Regions from separate parts of the Pantoea sp. X-Soil-YNGN-785 genome, predicted to be linked through region 3. Evidence: predicted binding sites of a transcription regulator. Region 3 holds the regulator's gene; each other region holds the start of a gene.

Region 1 (3,712 bases), 480 kb from region 3:
CGACGGAACCAGTTCAGTACGCTATGGACGGCATATTCCTGCATCTGGCGCGCCATCCCGGTATCTTCCAGCCGGTAAAGCGGCACGCTGTCGGGCAGCATCTCAGGGTGCTGCTGCAGCTGTTTCAGAATCTCGTCAACGCCTGCACCCAGCGCAAAGACGCCGCGCAGTGTGGCACGTCCCTGCAGCATCTCTGCGGGGGGTGAACGGACCAGCGCATAATCTGCTGGTCCGTTGTCGCCTGGCTGCCAGGCACGCACACGCGCATGTGGCAGACGCTGTTGCAAACCGTTAATCCAGGCCGCTGCAGACTGCGACGGGTGATACCAGATGATCTCCATCCTGCTCTCCTTTTTTTCTTTCAGCGTCGGGGAAAAGTGAGGTGAGAGCAAGAAAAAACCCGCGTGAAAAAGCGGTTTTTTCCATAAAAATAATTCCCGTGGCTTCACATTTCCGGCTCGCTTCAGGGTGAAGTGGGCAGATAAGGTCTAAAGTTGGTCCTGTGGTCAATGCGTTACGCGCGGCCGCATTTCGGACAAGGAGAAAAACCGATGACAAAAATTGAGGTAAACGCCGACTCACGGCGTCAGCGTTATGCGCCCTTTCTGCTCACGTTGCTGCTGAGCGTACCCGCTTTCACCGCCCATGCCGACGACAACAGCCGCATGCTGAATAATCAGCCGCAGCCGCCGGATGTTCGTTTAGGGCCGCTGTTTAATGCCGTGCAGCAGGCGAAGTTCTATCCCGATCAGAAGACTTTTGCCGATGCGGTGCCGAAATTTGATCCCGCTTCGATTCTTGCCGACTGGCAGATGCAGAAGAAACAGCGCAATTTCGATCTCAAACGTTTTGTTGACGCTAACTTTACCCTGCCCGCTGCGGGCGACAAATATGTGCCGCCCGCCGGACAAAACCTGCGTGAGCACATCGATGGCCTGTGGCCGGTGCTGACGCGCACCACCAGCAGCGCCGGTCAGTATGACTCGCTGCTGCCGTTGCCTAAGCCCTATGTGGTGCCGGGCGGGCGTTTCCGCGAAGTCTATTACTGGGACAGCTACTTCACCATGCTGGGGCTGGCCGAGAGCGGACACTGGGATAAAGTCCAGGATATGACGGATAACTTCGCCTCGCTGCTTGACCGTTATGGCCACATCCCCAACGGCAACCGCAGCTACTACCTGAGCCGTTCACAGCCGCCGTTCTTCAGCCTGATGGTCGACCTGCTGGCGACGCACGATGACGGCAAAGCTTATACCCACTATCTGCCGCAGCTGCAGAAAGAGTACGACTACTGGATGGCCGACAGCGATAACGTCGCGGCGGGCGCAGCCAGCAAGCGGGTGATTAAGCTGGCAGATGGCACCCTGCTCAACCGCTACTGGGATGCGCGCGATGTACCACGCACCGAATCCTGGATGGATGATATTGCCACCGCGCAGAAAGCGCCGCAGCGCAATAAAGCTGAACTTTACCGCGATCTGCGTTCCGGTGCCGCATCGGGCTGGGATTTCAGCTCACGCTGGTTTACCGACGCGCACAACCTGTCGACAATCCGTACCACCCAGCTGGCGCCGGTTGACCTGAATAGCCTGCTATTCCATCTGGAGCAGACCCTGTCGAAAGGCTACCAGATGAACAAGCAGAGCGATCTGGCGAAGCAGTACGCCGATCGCGCGGAGAAGCGCCAGGCGGCGATCAACCGCTATCTGTGGGACAGTAAACAGAACTGGTATGCCGACTATGACTGGCAGAAAAAGCAGGTTCATCCGCAACTGACGGCTGCCGCGCTGTTCCCGCTCTATCTGCAGGTCGCCAGTGATAAGCAGGCTGAAAGCACCGCCAGCGCAGTTGAAAAGCAGCTGCTGAAGCCCGGTGGTCTGGTGACCACCACCGTGAACAACGGCCAGCAGTGGGATGCACCGAATGGCTGGGCACCGCTGCAGTGGGTTGCCGTGGAAGGTCTGGAGCATTACAACCAGCCAAAACTGGCGAAAGAGGTAGGCTTACGCTTCCTGCAAAACGTCCAGACAACCTATGACCGTGAGCATAAGCTGGTGGAGAAATATGTCGTCGACGGCAAAAATCTCGGCGGCGGTGGCGGCGGTGAGTATCCGCTCCAGGACGGCTTTGGCTGGACCAACGGCGTCACGCTGAAACTGCTCGATAAGTATTGTCCGAAAGATAAAACCTGTAACAGCGCCCACGATATTCCGCAGGCGTCAGCCTCACAACCTTAACCCTCTCTGGATACCTCTGGCCTCACCGGAGGTATCCGCACGCCTTTTCAGCGAATTTTACTTGACCTTCTTACATCAACAGGCAAAATTGCAGCCAATTTACAAAAGGTAATAATTCTCATTATGATAATGAGATTACCTATTAACAACTTTACTCACCTGCCTTAATCTTTGCTATGAAAGGAACTCCGATGAAACTGTCACTGTCGCTGAGAGGGTATATTCGCCTCTGCACCCTGGCGCTGACCGCGCCTGCTCTGAGTTTCGCTGCCGATATGGTGGTGACTGCACAACCGCAGGAAGACTCGACGTCACCGACCCAGGGCTATCTGGCGACGACCAGCCAGGGCGCAACCAAAAGCGATCGTCCGCTGATCACCACGCCGCAGTCGATATCCGTGGTCACCCGCCAGCAGATGCAGGATCAGGGCGCGCTGACCCTGAACCAGGCACTCGGCTACAGCTCCGGCGTCTTCACCAACTTTGGCGGTGCCGCGACCCGTTACGACACCATTGCGCTGCGCGGCTTCCACGGCGGCGATGTCGATAACACCTTCCTCGACGGCATGCGGCTGATGAGCGACGGCGGCAGTTTCAACGTATTGCAGGTGGATAACGCCTTCCTTGAGCGCATCGACGTGATCAAAGGCCCCTCTTCTGCACTCTATGGTCAGACGGTGCCAGGCGGCCTGGTCAATATGGTGACCAAACGTCCGCAGTTCGCCGAGGAGGGTCACATCCAACTGCAGGCAGGCAGTAATGCCACCACCGGCACGATGTTTGACTATACCAATGCGATCAACGACCAGTGGGCGTTTCGCCTGACCGGCGTGACCCGCAACAGCGATACGCAGTACGATCACACCCGCGAAGAGAAATATGCGCTGATGCCGCAACTGATGTGGCAGCCGGATGAAGATACCCATCTGATCCTGAAAGCCTATCTGCAGAAAGATCCGTCGGGCGGTTATCACGGTTCTGTGCCGGGCGACGGCAGCCTCACCGAACACAACGGCTATAAGCTGAGCAATGGCTTTTATGAGGGCAACAGCGACCTCGATCAGTTTAAGCGCCGCGAGCAGATCTACAGCTTCGACTTCGCTCATCGCTTTAACGACGTCTGGTCATTCTCCTCAACCGGCAGCTACAGCCACTCCAATGTCGATCTCGATCAGGTCTATCAGATTGGCTGGGACGAAAATAATCCCGATCTGCTGAACCGCTACTACTCTGGCGAGCGCTCGTCGCTCTCCGCCTGGTCAACCGATAACCGTTTACAGGCGGAGTTTGCCACGGGTGAGCTGGAGCACCGCGTCACGCTGGGTGCCGAGTATCATCGCTATAAAAATGAGATCAGCGCGGCGGGCGGTTCGGCTAACCAGCTCAATGCTCTGACCGGCGAACAGGTAGGCGACATGCCGGATTACACCTGGGCGGATAAAACCCGTCGCTACTACCAGACCGGCCTCTATCTG
Region 2 (3,712 bases), 1.8 Mb from region 3:
GCGAGATGATGCCCGGCTCATCAGGAGCCGGACAGCTTCTGCCTGATTTACCTGCTCATACTCTGCACCTGCGGCTTCCTCTCTGAGGCCCATTCACCTGCATCTGAAACAGTCTTTACCTGCATGCTGCATCTCTGATGCTTCTGATTCATGCCGCTTCCCGTCCGTATCTCCTCGCTTACGACACTGCTTAAAATATATCTTAAGTTGCAGAATCGCATTTTTCGTTCTTGTGCCGAAGATATATCATAGCTAATCTTGGTGCTTCAGATGAGAATGATTGTTATTCCATTGGTGTTTAATCATGGCGGGTATGCCCCTGACTATCGGGCATAAGCCCTGTTTCAGGAGAAAAATTTTGACTACAACAGCCGATAAGCGCACGCCGCAGCGCGTCCGCAATGAACTGTGTTTTCGCCATATCCAGGTCGAAAGTAAAACCCATATTGCAGGGAAATTCTGGCGCATCCGGTTCAGCGGCAGCGATCTGGCAGGCTTTACGTCGCCAGGCTTTGATGACCACATTAAGGTGTTTTTCCCTTCTGCTGAAGGTGAAACACTGGCTCTGCCGCAGATTACCGACGCAGGCATTGTCTGGCCGGAAGGTTTACGTCCGCAGGCGCGTGATTACACGCCGCTGGAATTCGATGGTGAATCTTCACTGACCCTCGACTTCTATATTCATCAGCAGGGCGTGGCCAGTGACTGGGCCGCGCAGGCGCAGGTGGGCGATAAACTGATTGTTGGTGGGCCACGCGGCTCGCTGGTGGTGCCGACCGATTACGCATTTCAGCTTTACGTCTGCGACGAAACCGGGCTGCCCGCTTTTACCCGCCGTCAGCGTGATGCCCGCGCCCAGGCGCTGCATCTCTATGCCTTTACCGATGAAGCGACCGGTCGCGACTATTTAGCGGATACGGCAGACGTAACGACAAACTGGCTGGGCAGCGGTCAGATGCAAAAAGCGCAGTTCAGCCAGCTGATTACCCGGCTGGATCAGATCGCTATTCCGACGGAGGATTACTTTATCTGGCTGACCGGCGAAGGTGAGTTTGTCAAAGCGCTGTCTGACTACTTTACCTCGCAGCGTGGTCTCGACAGCGACTTCGTACGGGCGGTGGCCTACTGGCATCAGAAGTAAGCCGCGCTGGCAATTGAGTTTTGCCAGATGGCGGACTACCATCACTCTCCTTTTTTTCAGCAGGGCAGGTCATGAAACAGCATCCGACGTCCACTTCATCTGACGAACAGACTTCGCGCGCAGGCGGCTGCGGCGGACGACGTAAACGACGTGAAAAGATGCTGGAAGCGAGTGAGATTCGCCTGCTGATGCTCCATTTCCTGGCGCAGAATGCGGCGCACGGCTATGAGCTGATCAAGTCCGTTGAGGAGCTGTCAAAGGGAGAGTATTCGCCCAGCCCGGGGATCATCTATCCCAATCTGACGCTGCTGGAAGAGATGGAGGCGATTCAGGTGGTGGATGCGCAGGCAGCGCGTAAAGCCTACCGATTGACGGCGGCTGGTGAGGCGCAGCTGTCTGATAATCGCGAAACCGTAGCCAGCCTGATTACGCGGCTCTCTACGCTGGCGATCGTGGTCAATAACCGCAGCATTCCTGCTGTGGAGCAGGCGATTCACGGGCTGAAGATGGCTCTGAATCAACGACTGGCGCAGGAAGATATTTCAGAAGCCGCGCTGCAGACGCTGATTAAGGCGCTGCACGACGCGGCTGATAAAATCACCCACAGTTAATCAGCTGATTTCACTCTTATTCTTGTCGATGTGGCCCAGGGTACGATCCGGGAAACAGATGTCGCGCACGCGCTGTTTCAGGGTAGTCGCATCCGGGAAACCACCGTCCCGCTTACGTTCCCACAGCAGATGACCATCCAGCGTAATCTCAAAAATACCGCCGGTGCCGGGTTTCAGCGTGACCTCTGCCAGATCCTCGGCGAAGGTATGCAACAGTTCCTGTGCCATCCACGCTGACCGCATCAGCCAGTTGCATTGCAAACAGTAGTGAATAACAACCACAGGTTTTTGCGCCATAACTCTCTTCCTTTACGTATTGATAAATGCAGATGCATTCGGGTTAACAATTTGTGCGCTGTGGTTTATGTCTTAATGTAAATAGGATTGATAATGATTATCAGTTGCATTAAATTCGCGGCGATAATGATTACACCCGCATGATGTTCTGACTTTTTACGGCTTTTATGCAGAGCCGTTTTTTATGTTCCAGCAAGCAAGTGAGCGAATACTAACAATTAATCAGGTAATTCGCGCCTATGTCACCACGTTTTCGGAGATTGACGCAACCGCGTCTGTCTGAGCTGGCGTTGCTCGCCACCTTTATCAATACCACCTGCACCTATGCTGCGGGCAGTGAACCTGCCACGCTGACCCTTTCCGACCGCTATGGCAGCAGTGCTGAACCGGTAATGACGGTGAATGCACCGGAAATTAAACAAACGGCGGGCAGTAAAACCACGCTCTCTGCCAGCGATCTGCAGCAACGTGGCGCTACTGATTTTGGATCGATCATGCGTTATGAACCGCTGATCAGTGCCACCGGCACCAGTGGCGGCTCCTCAGCCGGTAAGAGCGGCTTTGACCGGGCCGGTTACACCGGCTACAACATTCGTGGTTTAGAGAGCAACCGCGTGGGTCTCGATGTGGATGGCATTCCATTACCGCAGGCCACCGGCCGCAGCTATGTGGGACGAGCCGGTCTCGACAGCTTTGGGATTGGCCGCGATTACATCGATCCCTATATGTTTGGTCATATTGGAATTGAGAAGGGTGCCACGGCAGTGGATCAGCCGAATAACTCGATTGGCGGCAATGTCTCGTTCCGCAATAAATCCCCGGATGACTATCTGCATCCCGGTAAAGGCAACTATTTCGGTTATCAAAGCGACTACGACTCCGCCAGCCGCAGCTGGCACAACGGCGTTACGGCAGCAGCAGGCGATGATACGCTGCGGGGAATCTTTGTTTACAGTCGTCGTGACGGCCAACAGACCCGCAACAACAGCGACACGGTTGATGCCTATCCAGCCAACTGGCATTCCGATGCCTTTATGACCTCGGGCATCTGGCAGCCCAATGATCTTCACAAGCTCAGCGCGACTTTCGATTACTATCACAAAACGCACCACAGCCATTACGACAGCTGGAGCACGTCCGGCAATACGGTCTGGGGAACGGCGCAGCAGCAGAGCGATACACGACGCTGGGGCATCAGCCTGGTGGATGAGTACACGCCTTATAATGACCTGATCGACAGTCTGACAACCCGCGTTTACTGGCAGCAGACCCAGGCACATGACAACACCTTTATGCCGTCAGGTGCCACCACCTGGCAAACCGTCTACTCCGACTACAACAGCGACAGCTACGGTTTTGACACCCGCGCGCTTAAAAACATCGGGCGCCATGAACTGAGCGCCGGGCTGAATGCGCGTCTGGTGGATACCGAACGGCCTTTCCGTCAGTCGCCTGCGGCGAGCGCCACCAGCGTGATCATGCAACCGCAGGCTAACAGCCGCAGTTATACGGTTGGCGGTTATCTGCAGGATACCATCAGCTTCGATGCTGACGGACACCGTGCGGCTATCGTGCCGGGCGTGCGTGTGGCGTATCAGAACACCCGCCCACGCGATGTGGCGACACTGACGACAAACAGCAGTGTGCTCGACGCCAGCGAAGT
Region 3 (3,712 bases):
CGGTGATCGGTCACTCAATGGGCGGGAAGATCGCCATGACCATGAGCGCGCTGGTGCCGGACCGCATCGAGCGGCTGGTGATGATTGACATCGCTCCGGTCGACTACCAGACCCGCCGCCATGATGAGATTTTTGCCGGTATTCGTGCTGTAACCGACGCAGGCGTCTCGTCACGCAGTGAGGCGGCGAAGATTATGCGTACGCTTATCGATGAAGAAGGGGTGATTCAGTTCCTGCTGAAGTCATTTCAGGCGGGCGAGTGGCGCTTCAACGTCCCGGTGCTGTGGGATAACTACACCACGATTTCGGGCTGGCAGCCCGTTCCGGCATGGGATCATCCGGCACTGTTTATTCGCGGAGGCGACTCCAGCTATCTGGACAACCGCTACCGCGATGCGCTGTTGCAGCAGTTCCCGGCCGCGCAGGCACATGTCATTGGAGGCGCGGGACACTGGGTTCATGCAGAGAAACCCGATGCCGTTTTGCGCAGTGTCCGTCGCTTTTTTGCGCTTTAAAAGCAAATAGATGGCGGCAAAGGTTTAGGATTGGCGTCCGGAGTAAGCGTGAAGTATGATGGCGCGCTAAAATTTTGCCGCGCGTCCGTTTTGCTGCGGCAATAGCCAATAATTTATAATCTGCGCGGTGAGTGACTGGCGCCCGCCCCCATTCAGTTTTACTAAGCCATGGCAAAAGAACAGACTGACCGCACGACGCTCGATCTCTTTGCTGATGAGCGCCGCCCTGGTCGACCCAAAACCAGTCCGCTTTCGCGTGATGAACAGCTGCGCATCAACAAGCGCAATCAGCTTAAACGTGACAAAGGACGCGGACTTCGTCGTGTCGAACTGAAAATGAACAGTGAAGCCGTCGATGCGCTCAACACGCTGGCAGAACAGCGCAATCTCAGCCGCAGCGAGCTGATTGAACAGATGCTGCTGGCACAGCTCAAACTGGATTAATGCGGGCAAATCGCACGCAGGAGCAAATGTCGGGGCTTTAACCGTTCACCGGTTTTCTCTCGTCTGCTATTATTCGCTGAAATGTGCTGCGGCACACATCTCATTATCAGGATTTAAGAGGTTATTTTACTCATGGCACTCGTAGGCATCTTCTTTGGCAGCGATACCGGCAATACCGAAAACATTGCAAAAATGATCCAGAAACAGCTGGGTACAGACGTTGCAGAAGTGCATGACATCGCGAAAAGCACAAAAGAAGATCTGGAAGCGTTTGATATCCTGCTGCTGGGCATTCCGACCTGGTACTACGGTGAAGCGCAGTGCGACTGGGATGACTTTTTCCCGACGCTGGAAGAGATCGATTTCAACGGTAAGCTGGTTGCGCTGTTTGGCTGCGGCGATCAGGAAGATTACGCGGAGTACTTCTGTGATGCGATGGGCACGATCCGTGACATCATTGAGCCACATGGTGCAGTAATTGTCGGACACTGGCCAACCGAAGGTTACCACTTCGAAGCCTCAAAAGGTCTGGCCGATGATACCCACTTCCTGGGTCTGGCCATTGATGAAGATCGCCAGCCTGAACTGACTAACCAGCGCGTAGAGCAGTGGGTTAAGCAGATTTCTGATGAACTGCAGCTGAAAGATATTCTCGAAGCCTGATCCTGCCCGACTCAATGTGAGCGCCAGCTCACATTGAGGCAATGGAAATTCCTATAGAAATAATAGCCACATTTTTTTAACTTTCTCCGTTTAATCTGTAGAATACCCGCATCGATCTTCCGCTTATTTCTCAGGCGGCAAGACTAAGCGATGTACCAACAGACATCTGCCAGAATCCTCCCCGGCCCGGTGACCTATCCCCCACAGCCCGTGATGATTCAGGCACGCCCTCTGGTTTTCATTTCATCGCTTCAGTTCTATAATGAGACGCAAATGAGAATGAGCGCAGATCGACATTCAAGGCGACAAGCCACAAAAGTGAATATAGTGACAGGACAAAATCCGCATGACTGACAACAACACCGCATTAAAGAAGGCTGGCCTGAAAGTGACGCTGCCCAGACTGAAAATTCTGGAAGTGCTTCAGGAACCTGAGTGCCATCACGTCAGTGCGGAAGATTTGTACAAACGCCTGATCGACATCGGCGAAGAGATTGGCCTGGCTACCGTTTACCGTGTTCTGAACCAGTTTGATGACGCTGGTATCGTGACCCGTCATAACTTTGAAGGCGGCAAATCTGTCTTTGAACTGACGCAGCAGCATCACCACGATCATCTGATCTGCCTGGATTGCGGCAAAGTTATTGAGTTCAGCGATGAGTCGATCGAAACACGTCAGCGCGAAATCGCCACCCGTCATGGCATCAAGCTGACCAACCACAGCCTCTATCTCTATGGACACTGTACGCTGGGCGATTGCCGGGAAGATGAAACCCTGCACGACCAGTAACGCGAACTGAAATAAAAAAACCGGTGAATTCACCGGTTTTTTTTCGTCTGTCCTGGGCTGTGATATCAGGCGACCAGCGTCTCCTGCAGATAGCGCCAGCGTGGAATGGAGCTGCTGCAGTCCAGTATCGCAAGCGAAATACGGCTCTGATTATTGCCATTCATCATCTGCATTTCGCGATACTGCACGGTGATCTCTTTCTCATGATGAGAAAGGATGACGTGCTCGCAGGTGGCAATACGCATCCCTTCGCGCTGTCCCTGCAACTGCCTGAAGAGTTCCTCGACCTCGTTCAGATTGCACTCTCTGCCCTTTGGGGTGACCATGCGGAATTCAGGATGGAAATAGGACATCAGCAGCTCAAAACTGTCATCAGATCCGGCAGGCTGGTTAAAAATACGTTCAATGAGCTGATGTAAAACGACCACACTGTTTCTGGCTTCCTGGGCGAGAACTGTCATTTTTTTTCCTTCTGTAACCCGCTTTGCAACCTCTGAGAGCGCATAGCCTACCTGAAAGCGGATAATTCACATCCGGAAATTGATTAATTTTTTTAAACTCAGATTTCTCTCACAATGCGGCATTTAATCGGTTGCGGTTAGGTCAGAATAATCGTCGGCAATGATTAAAATCGGGGCAACAAAAAAGGGCGATAAATCGCCCTTTTGTCATTTTATGAGGTTAGCCTCAAAAAAATTTATTCGCCGGTTTTCGCCCAGGTATCACGAAGACCGACGGTGCGGTTAAACACCAGCTGCGACGGTTTAGAGTAAACGCTGTCGGCACAGAAATAACCTTCACGTTCAAACTGGAATGGAGTGGTCGGTTCTGCATCGCGCAGGCCCGGTTCCACAAAGCCCTGTTTGATCGCCAGTGACTCAGGATTGATTACCGCCAGGAAGTCCTCTGCCGCGCCCGGATTTGGCACACTGAACAGACGATCATACAGACGGAACTCTGCTGGCTGCGCGTGATCCGCAGACACCCAGTGAATCACCCCTTTGACCTTACGGCCATCGGCAGGATCTTTGCTCAGCGTATCTGTGTCGCTGGTACAGTAGATGCAGGTGATGTTGCCCGCTTCATCTTTAGCGACGCGCTCAGCACGAATCACATAGGCATTACGCAGGCGGACTTCTTTGCCCAGCACCAGACGCTTATATTGCTTGTTCGCCTCTTCGCGGAAATCGGCACGGTCGATCCAGATCTCACGGCTGAACGGCACTTCACGCGTGCCCATCTCCGGTTTACCCGGATGATTTGGCATAGTGATGATTTCGTTATGGCCTGCTGGCAGATT
Region 4 (3,712 bases), 680 kb from region 3:
TTCGGCACCTGTTTACCGTACCAGGTCAGGGTTGTCTGGAGGGAGAGATCCTGCGTCGCCTGCCAGCTCAGCGTCGAATTGAGCGTATACGCCGGAATAATTGACAGACGATCGCCAGTCTCTTTATTTTTGCTTTGCAGCATATACGTGAAGTTGTTGTTCCACGTTACGCTGTCGGAGAACGGGACGTTAACCGTACCTTCCAGCCCCTCAACCACCGCTTTTGGCACATTTTCCCATTTGTAGATGTCGGTTTTGCCGTTAGACGCGGTGCCGGTGGGAGCCGTGCCTGCCTCAATCTTGTTGCGATAGTCGTTGCGGAACCAGGTCAGACCCGCCTGATAGCCGTCGCGCTTCCATTCAAGTCCAATCTCTTTATTGATGCTGTTTTCCGCTTTCAGGTCATCATTACCCATCAGATAACAGGCACCGGCACTGGCCGCGCAGCCCTGACCATTGCTGTAAAGCAGATAGTTCGGGTTGGTCTGGTAGAGGCTCGGCGCTTTATAAGCGCGTGCAATGCCCATTTTCAGGGTGACCTCATCGCCTAATCCCTGTGAGAGGTTGAGCGACGGGCTCCAGTTATCGCCGACAATCGAATGGTGATCGAAGCGCAGGCCTGGCGTCAGCATGGTGCTGTCGGTCAGCTCAATATTGTCTTCCGCAAATAGTGAGAAGATCTCCGCCTGCGAATAGGGAGAGCGTCCGGTGGTGGCGATACCCGGAATCGAACCGTAGCTGGCGGCCTGCGTCGTTGAGGACGGATCCTTCATCCGTTGCTGATTCCATTCTGTGCCAAAGGTTGCGGTCTGATTCACAAGCCACTCAAACGGCACGCTGATCTCGCTGTGCAGCAACACATCATCCAGCTGGATGGTGTTGAAGTTGCTGTTGGAAAAGATACCTTCAGTGCCGCCCGCCAGCCCTTCATTCAGGCGCGAGTTACGGGTGTTTTCATACTGCGCATAGGTATTGGTGCTGATGCCATTACCCCAGGCGCCGGTCCACTTAACCGAAAAGTTCTGCCGATAGAGCCGGTTGGTCTCGTCACCATATTTGCTTTTCACAAGCGCGTTGGTATTGGTGTTCTGGGTGTCGCCAGCATAGAGGTTGCCCTGCCGGCTGTAACCGGCCCCCACTTCCAGCGCCTGCATTGGTGCAAACGCCCAGCGCAGCAGGCCATAAACATCTTTATTGACTGAACCTTCCCGGCCCGCCGGATAGGATCCTGCATAACTGCCGGTGCGGTCAGCGGCGTGACCTTCATTGATGTCGTAAGCGTCGGCCTGCGTTTTTGCCAGACCGCCATAGAGCCGGAAACTGACATCATCGCCCAGCGGTCCTTCAAGACTGAAGTTGGTACGCCGCGTCGCGCCCTCCTCCTTGTGTTGCGGCACGTTGTAATAGGCGCTCCACGAGCCGTGCCACTGATTATCCATCTCTTTTTTGGTGATGATATTGACCACGCCACCCGCCGCACCATTGCCGTAACGGGCCGCTGCCGGACCGCGGATGACGTCAATGCGGTCAATGATCTCTGGCGGTACCCAGTTCGTATCGCCACGTGTGTCGCGCTCACCGCGCCAGCCAAGCCGCACGGAATTACGGCTGGTTACCGGCAGGCCATCGATCAGGATCAGGGTGTTTTCCGGTCCCATGCCACGGATATCGATCTGACGGTTGTTTCCGCGCTGGCCGCTGGTGGAGTTACCGGTCAGGTTGACACCCGGCATGGTGCGGATAATTTCGGCAACGTCGCGCGCAGGGGGATGTTTTTTTATTTCGTCGGCGGTAATCGTCGATACGCCAGGTGCCTGCAGCGTCTGCTCAGCGGCGGTGACCGTCATGGTGCCGTCGTGGATCGTATCTGACGTGTTGTTGATCGCCGGGTCGCTGTGGGCTTGGGCAGCCACTGCGCCAGCAGAAATGAGAGAGGCAGTAAAACCCAGTTCAATCATAATGGCTAACGAAAGCCGGGATAACTTTTTCATTTTTCTGTTCCTGGAGTGCCAGCGAGCATGCCACTGCCGGCGTACCGGTAAAAAGGTCATAACCTTGCCTGCAACGCATTAACCCTCCCGCCACACCTGCTTCAGAACCGCGTTACGTCCGTCTGAAATCCGATGCGACAGAGAGAATGCGCGCGCTCCCTGTCGAGCGGAAACACCCTATTGCAAATGCAAATAATTATCAATACTATTATCTGTAACATGCATGACCCTAAGCAAGTGTGATTGAATCATGGCGCGAATGGCGTGGTTAAACGAAGAGACCGGCAGCGAACGCTGGTGGCATCATCAGCAGCAACAGGGCATTCCCCTGATTGAACCCGCTGAAAAGGGGACCTGTCAGGTCACTTTTTTCTGGCGTGATCCGCAGGGTGATCCGCTGCACTCTGATACCCGGCGCGTCTGGATCAACATTACCGGTGTAACCGATCATCATCACACAGCCTCACCTTCCTCCTTAACACCTGTTCCTGATACCGATGTCTGGTGGTGGCAAACCACCCTGCCCGCTGACTGGCGCGGCAGCTACTGCCTGATCCCTGACAACCAGACAGAGACGTTTACCGGGCAGGCTGATATGCAGGCGCTGCGCCAGTGGTGGAGTCAGAAATTCCGGCAGGCACAAAGCGATCTGCTCAATCCGCTGCGGAGCTGGTCGGCCGGGCGCGGCATGAGCGTCTCACCGCTGCATCTGCCGCTTGCGCCTGAGCAGCAGGTCTGGCGTGCAGTTGATGAAGGTCGCGCCGCCACTCTTCCGCTGCAGCAGCATCTGTGGCGCAGCCAGCGGCTGGGCAATCAACGTCAGGTCTGGCTTTATGTCACCGGCGAGGCAGACGCTGCCGATCGTCCGCTGGCACTGCTGCTGGATGGTCAGTTCTGGGCGCACAGCATGCCGGTTGCCGGTCCGCTTCAGGAACTCACTGAGGCAGGCGAACTGCCTCCTGCGGTCTATGTCATGATCGACATCATTGACCGCGAACACCGCACGCGTGAACTGACCTGTAATCCCGATTTCTGGCTGGCGATTCAGCATGAGCTGTTACCACAAATTCAGCAGTGGACATCGTTCCGGGCCGACAGCACGCTGGTGGCCGGACAGAGTTTTGGCGGCCTTTCTGCCGCTTACGCCACCCTGACCTGGCCGGAAACCTTTGCGGGTGCCGTCAGTCTTTCCGGTTCGTTCTGGTGGCCCGCGCGCGGCGACCCGAATGGCTGGCTGCCGCAGCAGTTACAGCAGGGTTTGCTGCAGGCGCCCTCCCGGCGCTTTTATCTGGAGGCGGGACGGCGCGAACGACTGATTCTGGCGGCAAACGAGCAGTTTCAGCGCGATCTGACTGTGGCAGGACATCAGGTCAGCTATCACCCGGTTGAAGGTGGTCACGATGCGCTGTGCTGGCGCGGCGGGCTGCTGGCGGGCCTCAAAGCTATGTGGCAATTGTCATAACCCGCTGAACTCCCGCCGCCTGTGCGCCATTAAAAGAAAGAAAAAGGATACGCAGGAGAGCGGCGTTAACGCGCCCGACGACTTCGGACAGGAGACCAACATGCAACAACGCAATCCTTTCGACGATCCCCAGCAGGATTGTCAGGTGCTGAAAAACGATCAGCAGCAATACAGTTTATGGCCCGCCTTTTGTGCGGTTCCGCCAGGATGGCGGCCTGTTTATGGGCCCGAACCACAGGTTCGCTGCCTGAGCTGGCTG

What was found. Region 3 encodes Fur, which represses iron uptake genes when iron is present. Its sites were predicted from a motif close to ATAATAATGAGAACNACTATCAA; they were not measured.
Region 1: AC6I8E_RS07530 (TonB-dependent siderophore receptor) is a predicted target of Fur. The motif match lies at 2,361-2,383, and genes of this name have one in related genera.
Region 2: AC6I8E_RS15305 (TonB-dependent receptor domain-containing protein) is a predicted target of Fur. The motif match lies at 2,137-2,159, and genes of this name have one in related genera.
Region 4: fes (enterochelin esterase) is a predicted target of Fur. The motif match lies at 2,178-2,200, and genes of this name have one in related genera.

Annotation. Positions count from the first base shown of each region.
Region 1 covers NZ_AP035942.1:1,620,388-1,624,099, reverse strand. The annotation lists gene ghrA (glyoxylate/hydroxypyruvate reductase GhrA) at 1-341, opposite strand, end outside; gene treA (alpha,alpha-trehalase TreA) at 552-2,237, shown strand; gene AC6I8E_RS07530 (TonB-dependent siderophore receptor) at 2,429-3,712, shown strand, end outside.
Region 2 covers NZ_AP035942.1:3,299,652-3,303,363, reverse strand. The annotation lists gene AC6I8E_RS15320 (siderophore-interacting protein) at 314-1,141, shown strand; gene AC6I8E_RS15315 (PadR family transcriptional regulator) at 1,213-1,752, shown strand; gene AC6I8E_RS15310 (Rdx family protein) at 1,753-2,049, opposite strand; gene AC6I8E_RS15305 (TonB-dependent receptor domain-containing protein) at 2,289-3,712, shown strand, end outside.
Region 3 covers NZ_AP035942.1:1,135,521-1,139,232, reverse strand. The annotation lists gene ybfF (esterase) at 1-515, shown strand, start outside; gene ybfE (LexA regulated protein) at 684-959, shown strand; gene fldA (flavodoxin FldA) at 1,092-1,622, shown strand; gene fur (ferric iron uptake transcriptional regulator) at 1,969-2,412, shown strand; gene AC6I8E_RS05210 (hypothetical protein) at 2,478-2,873, opposite strand; gene glnS (glutamine--tRNA ligase) at 3,110-3,712, opposite strand, start outside.
Region 4 covers NZ_AP035942.1:460,086-463,797, reverse strand. The annotation lists gene AC6I8E_RS02050 (TonB-dependent siderophore receptor) at 1-1,991, opposite strand, end outside; gene fes (enterochelin esterase) at 2,242-3,453, shown strand; gene AC6I8E_RS02040 (MbtH family protein) at 3,554-3,712, shown strand, end outside.